DNA from 4 places in the Paenibacillus sp. FSL H7-689 genome. Region 1 is predicted to be linked to each of the others. Evidence: riboswitches for the same ligand, from Rfam matches in the RefSeq annotation. Region 1 holds a riboswitch; each other region holds the start of a gene.

Region 1 (2,205 bases):
TGCCTTTCTTACGTCCAAAATTCAGGGCATGCTTCACACTGTCATAATACACATCAATTTTGTTGCCTTTAATGGCACCGCCTGTATCTTCCGCACGACGGAATCCCAGACCTTCGATATATACCCACCAGCCAATTGGAATGACTTTGGGATCAACCGCAATGGTGCGTCCTTCCGTTACACGAGTACCGGAAGCTGTTTTAGTTCCAATGCCAGGCTCTTCGGAAGAGTAGGCAGTCATGGATACATTTTTAAGTACTTTGGAGTATTTAAAAGAAGTCCCGGATACGGTAATCACTTTGCTGCCCGAGGCAGATGTTTTCTTCGAGTTCGTTGTTGTAGCCTTTTTGGTTGTTGACGTTTGAGCCGATACGGTCTGAATCTCAGGTTCCTTCACGACCGGTTTTGCTTTGGTGCCGACAGCGATCACTTTATCTACACGATTATTAGCGACAGATTTGCCGACCATTTTTTTGGAGACCAATTCTCCATCCTGAAATACCTTTTCGATATGCTGTACAATTGTGCCTTCTTTGCCGTTCACAACGACACGGTTATCCCCTTTGTACAAGCTAGGGTCAGCCGTTTTAATGACTTTGTAAGCGATCGGTTGCTCTACTTCCACTGTACGCTTTGTTACGCGCACTACACGGATCTTCATCTCCGCTTTGATAGCAGTTCCAAGCGCCGGATACACTTTATCATTACTTTCAACTTGAATACCTGATTTTTGAATTGCATCTTCTACCGATGAATCGGTTGTATACAGAGTCTTGGTGTCTCCGTCTGCCGTAATGTTAACTGGAACGGCCCGCTCAATAACGATTCGGTCTCCATCTGTAATCGCCCCATTCATGGACATGGATACCTTATCGTGAGGGCTGACTGTGATCGACTGCTCCTCCAGCATTTCCTGAAGCATTCCTGTACGAGTCTCTACCACCTGAGCTTTGCCATCAATAACCAGCGAAATTTGTTTCCCGGCCTGACCGTAAACGACTAACAAGATCATGATTGTAAGCGCAATTGAGAAAATCGCGATCAATGCCATTTGACGCATGTTCTCATGCTTCCACCGCAACGCGAAAGACTTACTGGATGATCGTGACTCATGGGTCTCTTCTGGTTGGAATGTGCCCACTTCTCCGTCCTCCTTCATAGCCTCGCCGTCTAAAGTAATGCATGATGTCTTTGACGTGACTATACCAAATTTTCTACAGAACACAGATTGGACCAACGTAATCCGGTTCTGCACCATGAATCAATCTTCGCAACATGATGTCATCCTCCTGAATACCTACCGTATGATGACAATATTTCTTTTATTCAAAAACAAAAAAGCCAAAGAAAGAGTGTAAGAGGAACTCTTTCGTGGCTTCCGAATGATTTTGAATATCGGAAATTCATGCACGAGGTTGCCTCTCTTTTTCCGCTTGCGAGGTTAGCTGTCGGGTTCGGGCGAAAGAGAGCCGCCCTATCTTGGGTCACCCGCTCATGGCGGACGCCCTTGAATTCACCCCGAGACCCAAAGAAGAAATCAAATACGGCTTCGCAGTTCCCTTCGCTGCTTTTGGGTCAGCGAACGTTGCGCATCGGCCAAATACACCGATGTTTAAGCCCTATTGGTTCCCCCGCTCTCCGATAACGGAGACTCAGCGAGACTGATTCATGAAAGTAATGTTGTTTCATCGGAAAGTGTCCCTTTGTTCATCCCCCGAACATCTGTCCAATTTTCCGCACAACAATTCACTGAAAAGATGATATCCTGTTTTGATGCATGTTGTAAAGCGTTGATCAAGTACGTTTTTCTGAATATTTGGTTAAAATATTGTAATATTCTTGATTTATTTGGATCAAAGGGCAAATTACCTCCGCTTACCTGCCTTTTTCACCTCATTTGCTCGTTTTTTTAACGAATCCCAAATCGTTCCATGGCATTTTTGGTTGTTATTGCAGCAATTTCCTCCACCGAAATGCCTTTAATTTCCGCAGCTGCCTCTGCAACCAGACGTACATGCGCTGTCTCATTTCGCTTCCCACGATAAGGGTGCGGTGTCAAATATGGAGCATCTGTTTCAATGAAAAACCGGTCCATAGGAACCTTCTCCAGCACCTCTTTGGGTTGCTTTGCATTTTTGAATGTGATCGGTCCTCCGAAGGAGAGATGGAAGCCCATATCGAGACAACTTTTTGCTGTTTCCCAAC
Region 2 (2,205 bases), on a different contig from region 1:
TATTGAGCAAACCCACATATACGATCGTTCTGATCCAGGACGATCGCATATTGCTCCTGCCGCAGCTGTGCATCTCCGAATTCCACTTCCAGAGCTTTCATCTGCTCCCAGGGGAGCCAGCTGTAGATATTGTAAGGCGGATCATACTGCCAACTGCAGATAAGCTCCGCATGTTCTTCTCGCATGGGTACAACGTGAAACGTCACAGGGGTTTCCTTCATACACCTGCATGCTCCTTTCCTTGAAACAGAACTCTTTGTCCACTCTACAAAAGAGATGTTCATTTAGCAAGTCTTCCTTCCCAAGAAAAAAAATGAAACAAAAGTTCCGGTAATTTCGTTTATATTATAACGGGATGGGTAAAAACATCATAAGGGCACGGACGAACGAACGCAAAATGAACCTGTTGATGTCGCAGGATATGCCCCGAGTATAACTTGCAACATGAATAAGGATTGAAGCACAAAAAAACCGCCGGATACATTCCTGCGGAGAATGTACCGGGCGGTTCTGTTATGCTTCTTGCTTCGTTCCAATATGGTTAATGGTTACAGCATCATGTTGCTCAGCTTGTCCCTAGTCAAGGGCCAGTGATTCATATGCGTCCGTGCTCATAATCCGTTTTGCGCCAACATAACGATTGGCCCAATAGTTTTCACTCAATGCACTGATCGTAACGCCTTTGGAAGAAGAGGAGTGTGCGAACTTTCCATCCCCTACAAAGATTCCTACATGGGACACGCCTTTACCTGTTGTATTAAAGAACACCAGATCGCCAGCTCTCATCTCCATGCGGGATACGGAATCGCCCATGTCGAATTGGGAACTGGATTGGCGTGCCAAATCAATACCCAACTTGTCGAATACATACCGGGTAAATCCGGAGCAATCAAAGCCGTTAAGCGTTGTTCCCCCACTTTTGTATGTAGTTCCCATTGCTGAATCAATTACTGTGTCCATCTTTGAATCTGCGAATGCGCTACCTGCACCAAGCGATAAAGCGAATGTGATGCTAAGTACAGCTGCGGTTAATTTCTTCTTGAACAAGAGATATTCCCCTTCCAATGCCTGCGAGGTTAGCTTAAGGATTCGGTTGAAGGTCCCCTATGATCCCTCTGTAGCAAGATCAATTCACCCATAACTGGTTCCCCCGCTTCCCAGGTGCCAGGAATTTGGCTATGCTAGTTATGCACCTGCGAAATCAAGAAATGACGATTTAATTTTAAGTAGTTACAAATATGAATGTAAAGATTACAAAGTTGTTACTAAAAACTCACTGCGATTATTGTAACAGAGGAGTACGGCTTTGGCAACGTTTAGCAACAAATTTAGCAAAAAAAACCTCGACCTTTGACGGGGAAAGGTTGAGGTTTGCCTATTTATAAGTACATATTAGGCCATGAGTTTAACATGTGATGGTAACAATTTTTAAACTATCTGCTCTCGCCTTTGGATATTTTGGACTGCCATAATCGGAAATGGCTGCATATTTTCCACAGACTCAATAGACATCTGGCAAGTGGATACGTCTGTTGTAGTATAAGTCCGGTCAGTCCAGTTAATAACCATGAGGCTGTAGTGAATGCCCCAAAGACGAGCAGGTGTACTCCGCCCAGCAGTAATGCAATGCCGATTACAGCGATGAGATGACGCAGTGCAATCCAGAGTGCTTTGAGGGTACCGTGAGCCCCGCCTTCTCCTTCTGGTGCCGAAACACCGAACTGCATATAGAGTATGACATGGTGGATGATCCAACCATATACAATCCAGGCAGCAACATAAGGTATGCCAGGTAAAAGTAATTGAAGGGAATGAAATCCGTCCATGAGAATCGAGTAGAGCTTCGGTATGAGCCAGTAGGCGGGCAGAAGTATCAATAATGTACGTATGGTGTGGAGCAGCAGCATCGGTTTCCACAGATTTTTGATTCCGCGGACAAAGGGAATGCGCTCTTCTGTAGAATTAAAGTGCTGAAGTGAGTAGAGCAGTCCTGCCTGAATGAGGGGGCTGATCAACATGCGAACCAGCAGCATGCCCCCGAGAATCCATAGATAACGATGAACCTCCGGATGGGTAGACAGGTTAAGTTGACTTTCCATTTTGAACAAAAGTGTACTCAGCTCACCGGCATCAGCATCTGGATAGCGAAGGAGCAGTGGGATGACGGCCGATTGTACCATTCGATAGAAGAAATATCCCCAAATG
Region 3 (2,205 bases), on a different contig from region 1:
TCAGCGATGGCACTTCGTAGATTCTTGCGCTCGCTGGTTTAAGAGAGCTGGAATCATGTTGTTGTCCCCATGCTGTCAGCTTACCACCTGAAACGACCTGTGTATTCAGAATCGCCTCCACACCTTTGGCAACTGAATTTTTACTGCGGTTAGCAAGTGTACTGTCGATAAATGAGAAATCACCTTTGCGTGCCGCTACTTCATCCAGCATGATCATTACATTAATCATGGCATCATCATTGTAAGTGATGTGCTTGTGGTATCCGGAGCTTTGGTAAACTTGTGGCCACCCGCCGTTTGAATACTGCATGTTGATCAAAAAGTTAATTCCTTTGATTGCAGCTGTGGAGTAACGCGGATCATTCGTCTTTTTAAATTCCTTCGCCAATCTTCTAATTTCTGAGTATGTAGCCTTGTTGTCTATCGTGGACTTTGCCCACTCTCCACTTGTCTGTTTATAATCTTTTCTCCAACCTCCATCCGGCAGCTGGTTCTTCAAAATATCAGAAATACTCGCTGTAGTACCCGACGCATCTGCAGCAGATACCGTCCCTACAGGGAGAACTGCCATTCCAACTGCTGAGAACACCATCGTACATGCCAGGACAAAAGTAATTATTTTCTTCGCTTTCAAATGTAACACTCTCCTATGTTCGTTTTTATAAATCTTCCACTTCTACTTTACCTATGATACGCGTCTCTAAACCTCCTTTATTTGTATTTATCGCATAATAAAATCAATTTTAATCCAATATGTGGATTGGATAATCAGATAATATGCAAAAAATCGATTTTTGTCAATATATGCAACTCAATGAATATAATCTCTCTAATTCTACATAAAGGAATAGTTCTTTTAACTCATGACAAACCTATCTATTTATCCAAATTCGTCTTAAACGAATCAATAATGACGTTTTTGTCATGAATGATACCCCAACTTGATCCCTTTTTTCATATAAAAACCTTAATTCCGCTAACATTGAGGTATTAAGAAAGGGTTTAAATGGGTTTGACAATTACGCATTTATGCAATATAGTTTCAAATAGTTACAAAAACTTAATTATTCATTGCCGAGTTTCATGTTTGAAAACGGGGGAACCAATTTGGGTGAATTATTCTTATACATAGGAAATATAGGGAACCTTCTACCGAACCCTTAGCTAACTCCGTAGGCATCGAAGGGAGAACATTGATTTTGAAAAAACTGATTATCTCCATTTTTGGAGCAGCTGTATTATTTACATCCGGGGCAACAAGCACAGAGGCAAGCAGTATCAACTCCGTAGTGAACAACATGACAGGTATTCCTTACAAATGGGGTGGCACAACTGTAGCCGGCTTCGACTGTTCTGGTTTTATGAGATATCTTTTCAACAAATACAGCATTGAATTACCACGTACTTCGCAGCAGCAAGCCAAAGCAGGTACTCCCGTTTCCAAGAGCAATGTTCGGACAGGTGATCTGGTGTTCTTTAATACAACAGGCAAAGGCATTTCACATACAGGTGTATATATCGGCGGCGGACAATTCGCTCATGCCTCCAGCAGTAAAGGTGTAAGCATCACGAAGTTATCGAATCCATACTTCAATGATCGTTATGTAACAGCACGTCGGGTAACTGGACAGTTTATGTATGATAAAATGTTAGGTAAAATGTGATTCACATACAAAAAGGCATCGGTTATTAACCGGATGCCTTTTTTGCACTTAAAAATTTATGTTGCATTGCTTACTAATGCAGCGCCTTCTGCACTCGCATCGCACCCTGAGACAGGGCATGTCCTCCACCAACAGCTCCGGCCACGGCTACGGTCTCCATGATCTCCTGATCAGTTGCACCCTTGGCACGGGCTTCTTCTACATGGTAGAAGGTACATACCTCATTGTTGGCGAATAATCCAATGCCAAGCGCAATTAGCTGTTTTGTCTTCGCATCAATCACGCCAGGTTGGAAGCATTCTCCGGTAAACTCATGATACGACTTCACCACACCTGGCAGCACATCGCTTAATGCTCCAATCTGATCCTTGTAGGCATGAACTTTATCATTCATCAATGTCATGGCTTGTAGCACACCCTCTCGGCTATAGTTACAGATCTTCCTCACTGTACCTATCTTCTCTCCCGAGTGAGCCAATTATGCCAAGAAATCATGGTAATTCCAAACATTTAACGCTCATGGCCCTGCCATAATTACAAG
Region 4 (2,205 bases), on a different contig from region 1:
TCGTTATCGATCCGATCTCCGATCATGACGGCTTCCTCCGGTTCACAACCGGCCTGCTTCAAGGCCACAGCGTATAACTCAGGGTCTGGCTTGGACACTCCTTCTTCAGCCGAACATGCCAGAACATCAACATACTTCCGCAAGCCGTAGCTCTCCAGTCTCTCTTCCGTTCCAGGACTCTGATTGGCAATAATGCCAATGCGATAATGCCGTGACAACTGCTGAAGAACGGAATCTGCTGAAGGAAAAGGACGTTCAAGATCTTTTTGAAACTTCAGCTTGTCCTGAATCTGTTTCTGATGCCCCTCGTCTTCAACAAATGTGCGAATTGCCACTCTCATAGGCCATTGCTCATATTTTCGGTAACAGTTCGCGAACAGTTCGCGTACCGCCTCAATCTTCACCGGATACCCCAAAGCACAAGCTTCACGGACAAACTGTCCGATAATATCATCAACCGGCTCCCATTCATCCACCAGCGTATCTCCAACATCAAAAAACAACCATTTCAATCCACCTACATCCGGCACGCCAATTCCTCCTTGTAAGCCACAGGTGATTCCTGATCCTAATCTAAAAGTTCGTGTTCAAAAAGTCTTGAACTACCTTTAAAACCATAAAAAAGAAGACTCACCATCCTGCATGAGTCTCCTCAAACTTCCGTTTATCGATGAATCAATTTCATAATACCTTGAGTAAATTCTGAAATTGATTCTAATACATTCAATTATAACAGGCACCTTACACCTGAGCAATCACAAGCTATGGCATTAACCATTGAGGAGAAAGCCAACTTCCCCATTGAGCGAATATACAATCCGGTCTGCGCCCATGCCCCGATAGATGCCCTTAGGATGACTCTGCTCCGTAATGACGCACAGGGATTTCGATGTCCATGAACGGCAGATCTGTAAATAACGACAGGTCAGATTCAGGCTGTTCTCGAAAATAAACACGTTGCCTACGCTGCCCTGCGGCAAAAACCATTTTTGAGCTGCAGCCGTATTCATGCGAATGACATGTTCTACTCCGATTCTACGGAGTCTGCGCTCTTCCCCTGCACTGTTGGTTAGAACGGCAAACGGCATTTTTTTGTACATCAGCAATTTGATAAATTTGCGTCCTGCTTCATTTGGAGCAGTCACTAAGATCATCTCAGTATCCATCATTCGTTCCTCCCTTGGCGTGAAAAGACAACAAAAAAGAAGCGTGGGGGACCAAGGCCTCCCGAACGCTTCTTAAATAACCCATGGCGAAAACACCATGAACCAGCGTACGGCTTGTTGCCTCTCCCTTTAACGCTTACGAGGTTAGCTGACGGATTCGGGCGCGAGAGTCGCCCTATTTCCGGCTGTCACCGGAAAATTCACCCCATGAATGCCCACTGTCCTGGACAGCGCATTCCGTTGGTTCCCCCGTTTCCCATTCATTAATGAATGGAAACTCAGCGATTAAAACATCGTTCGTATATCTTAAGGTAAGATCGAGCGATATTATCGTTTGTTTCGTTTTTCAAGTACATTTTAGTTTAAATTGAAATTACGTTATGAATCATACACCCGTGCCATGTCGGTGTAAAGTCCGCCCAGATCACCAAATCGGCAGATTTTTGCCAATTCCTATCCATAATAACGCTTACAACAAAGTTATACTCTATCTATCTCTTCAAGGCTATCTAATTCTCACTCTGGCGTAAATCACTTCGCAATTCATTCACGTATTCTGCACAACTTGCCTGTTTTGATTCTTTTAACACCATATTAGTTTTGCAATATTTAATTGCAACCAATATAATAGAAGATATAAGAGTAAATAAATGGAGGCGATTTAGATGACAGTCTACGATTACAAAGTGAATACCCTTCGCGGTCAAGAAGTTGAAATGTCCGACTACCGTGACAAAGTGCTCCTGATTGTGAATACGGCAAGCTCATGCGGCCTTACCCCTCAATTCAAAGGTCTGCAAGAATTGCAAGACAAGTTTCAAGATGCTCCATTTGAAGTGCTTGGTTTCCCAAGCAACCAGTTTGCACAGGAAAAAGGATCTTCCGACGATATTGCCGAGTTCTGTCAGATGAATTATGGCGTGAGTTTCCCCATGTTTGAGAAAATTGATGTGAACGGCTCAAGCGCTCACCCTCTTTTCCAACACCTTAGCACAGAGGCTCCTGGCCTGCTCGGCTCCAAAGCAATCAAATGGAATTT

What was found. A riboswitch is a leader RNA that binds a small molecule or an ion and turns the genes downstream of it on or off. The one in region 1 is predicted to bind cyclic di-AMP.
Region 2: another riboswitch for cyclic di-AMP. It lies ahead of C170_RS05865 (C40 family peptidase); the one in region 1 lies ahead of C170_RS02665 (3D domain-containing protein).
Region 3: another riboswitch for cyclic di-AMP. It lies ahead of C170_RS11655 (C40 family peptidase); the one in region 1 lies ahead of C170_RS02665 (3D domain-containing protein).
Region 4: another riboswitch for cyclic di-AMP. It lies ahead of C170_RS14940 (hypothetical protein); the one in region 1 lies ahead of C170_RS02665 (3D domain-containing protein).

The regions. Positions count from the first base shown of each region.
Region 1 is NZ_ASPU01000004.1:51,172-53,376, forward strand. Features, by position in the region: gene C170_RS02665 (3D domain-containing protein) at 1-1,141, opposite strand, end outside; cyclic di-AMP (ydaO/yuaA leader) riboswitch at 1,415-1,668, opposite strand; gene C170_RS02670 (TatD family hydrolase) at 1,910-2,205, opposite strand, start outside.
Region 2 is NZ_ASPU01000009.1:29,151-31,355, reverse strand. Features, by position in the region: gene C170_RS05870 (GNAT family N-acetyltransferase) at 1-221, opposite strand, end outside; gene C170_RS05865 (C40 family peptidase) at 577-1,047, opposite strand; cyclic di-AMP (ydaO/yuaA leader) riboswitch at 1,051-1,188, opposite strand; gene C170_RS05860 (hypothetical protein) at 1,434-2,205, opposite strand, start outside.
Region 3 is NZ_ASPU01000015.1:161,028-163,232, forward strand. Features, by position in the region: gene pelA (pectate lyase) at 1-634, opposite strand, end outside; cyclic di-AMP (ydaO/yuaA leader) riboswitch at 1,063-1,194, shown strand; gene C170_RS11655 (C40 family peptidase) at 1,200-1,664, shown strand; gene C170_RS11660 (carboxymuconolactone decarboxylase family protein) at 1,738-2,067, opposite strand.
Region 4 is NZ_ASPU01000015.1:849,661-851,865, forward strand. Features, by position in the region: gene C170_RS14935 (HAD family hydrolase) at 1-530, opposite strand, end outside; gene C170_RS14940 (hypothetical protein) at 771-1,169, opposite strand; cyclic di-AMP (ydaO/yuaA leader) riboswitch at 1,285-1,460, opposite strand; gene C170_RS14945 (glutathione peroxidase) at 1,832-2,205, shown strand, end outside.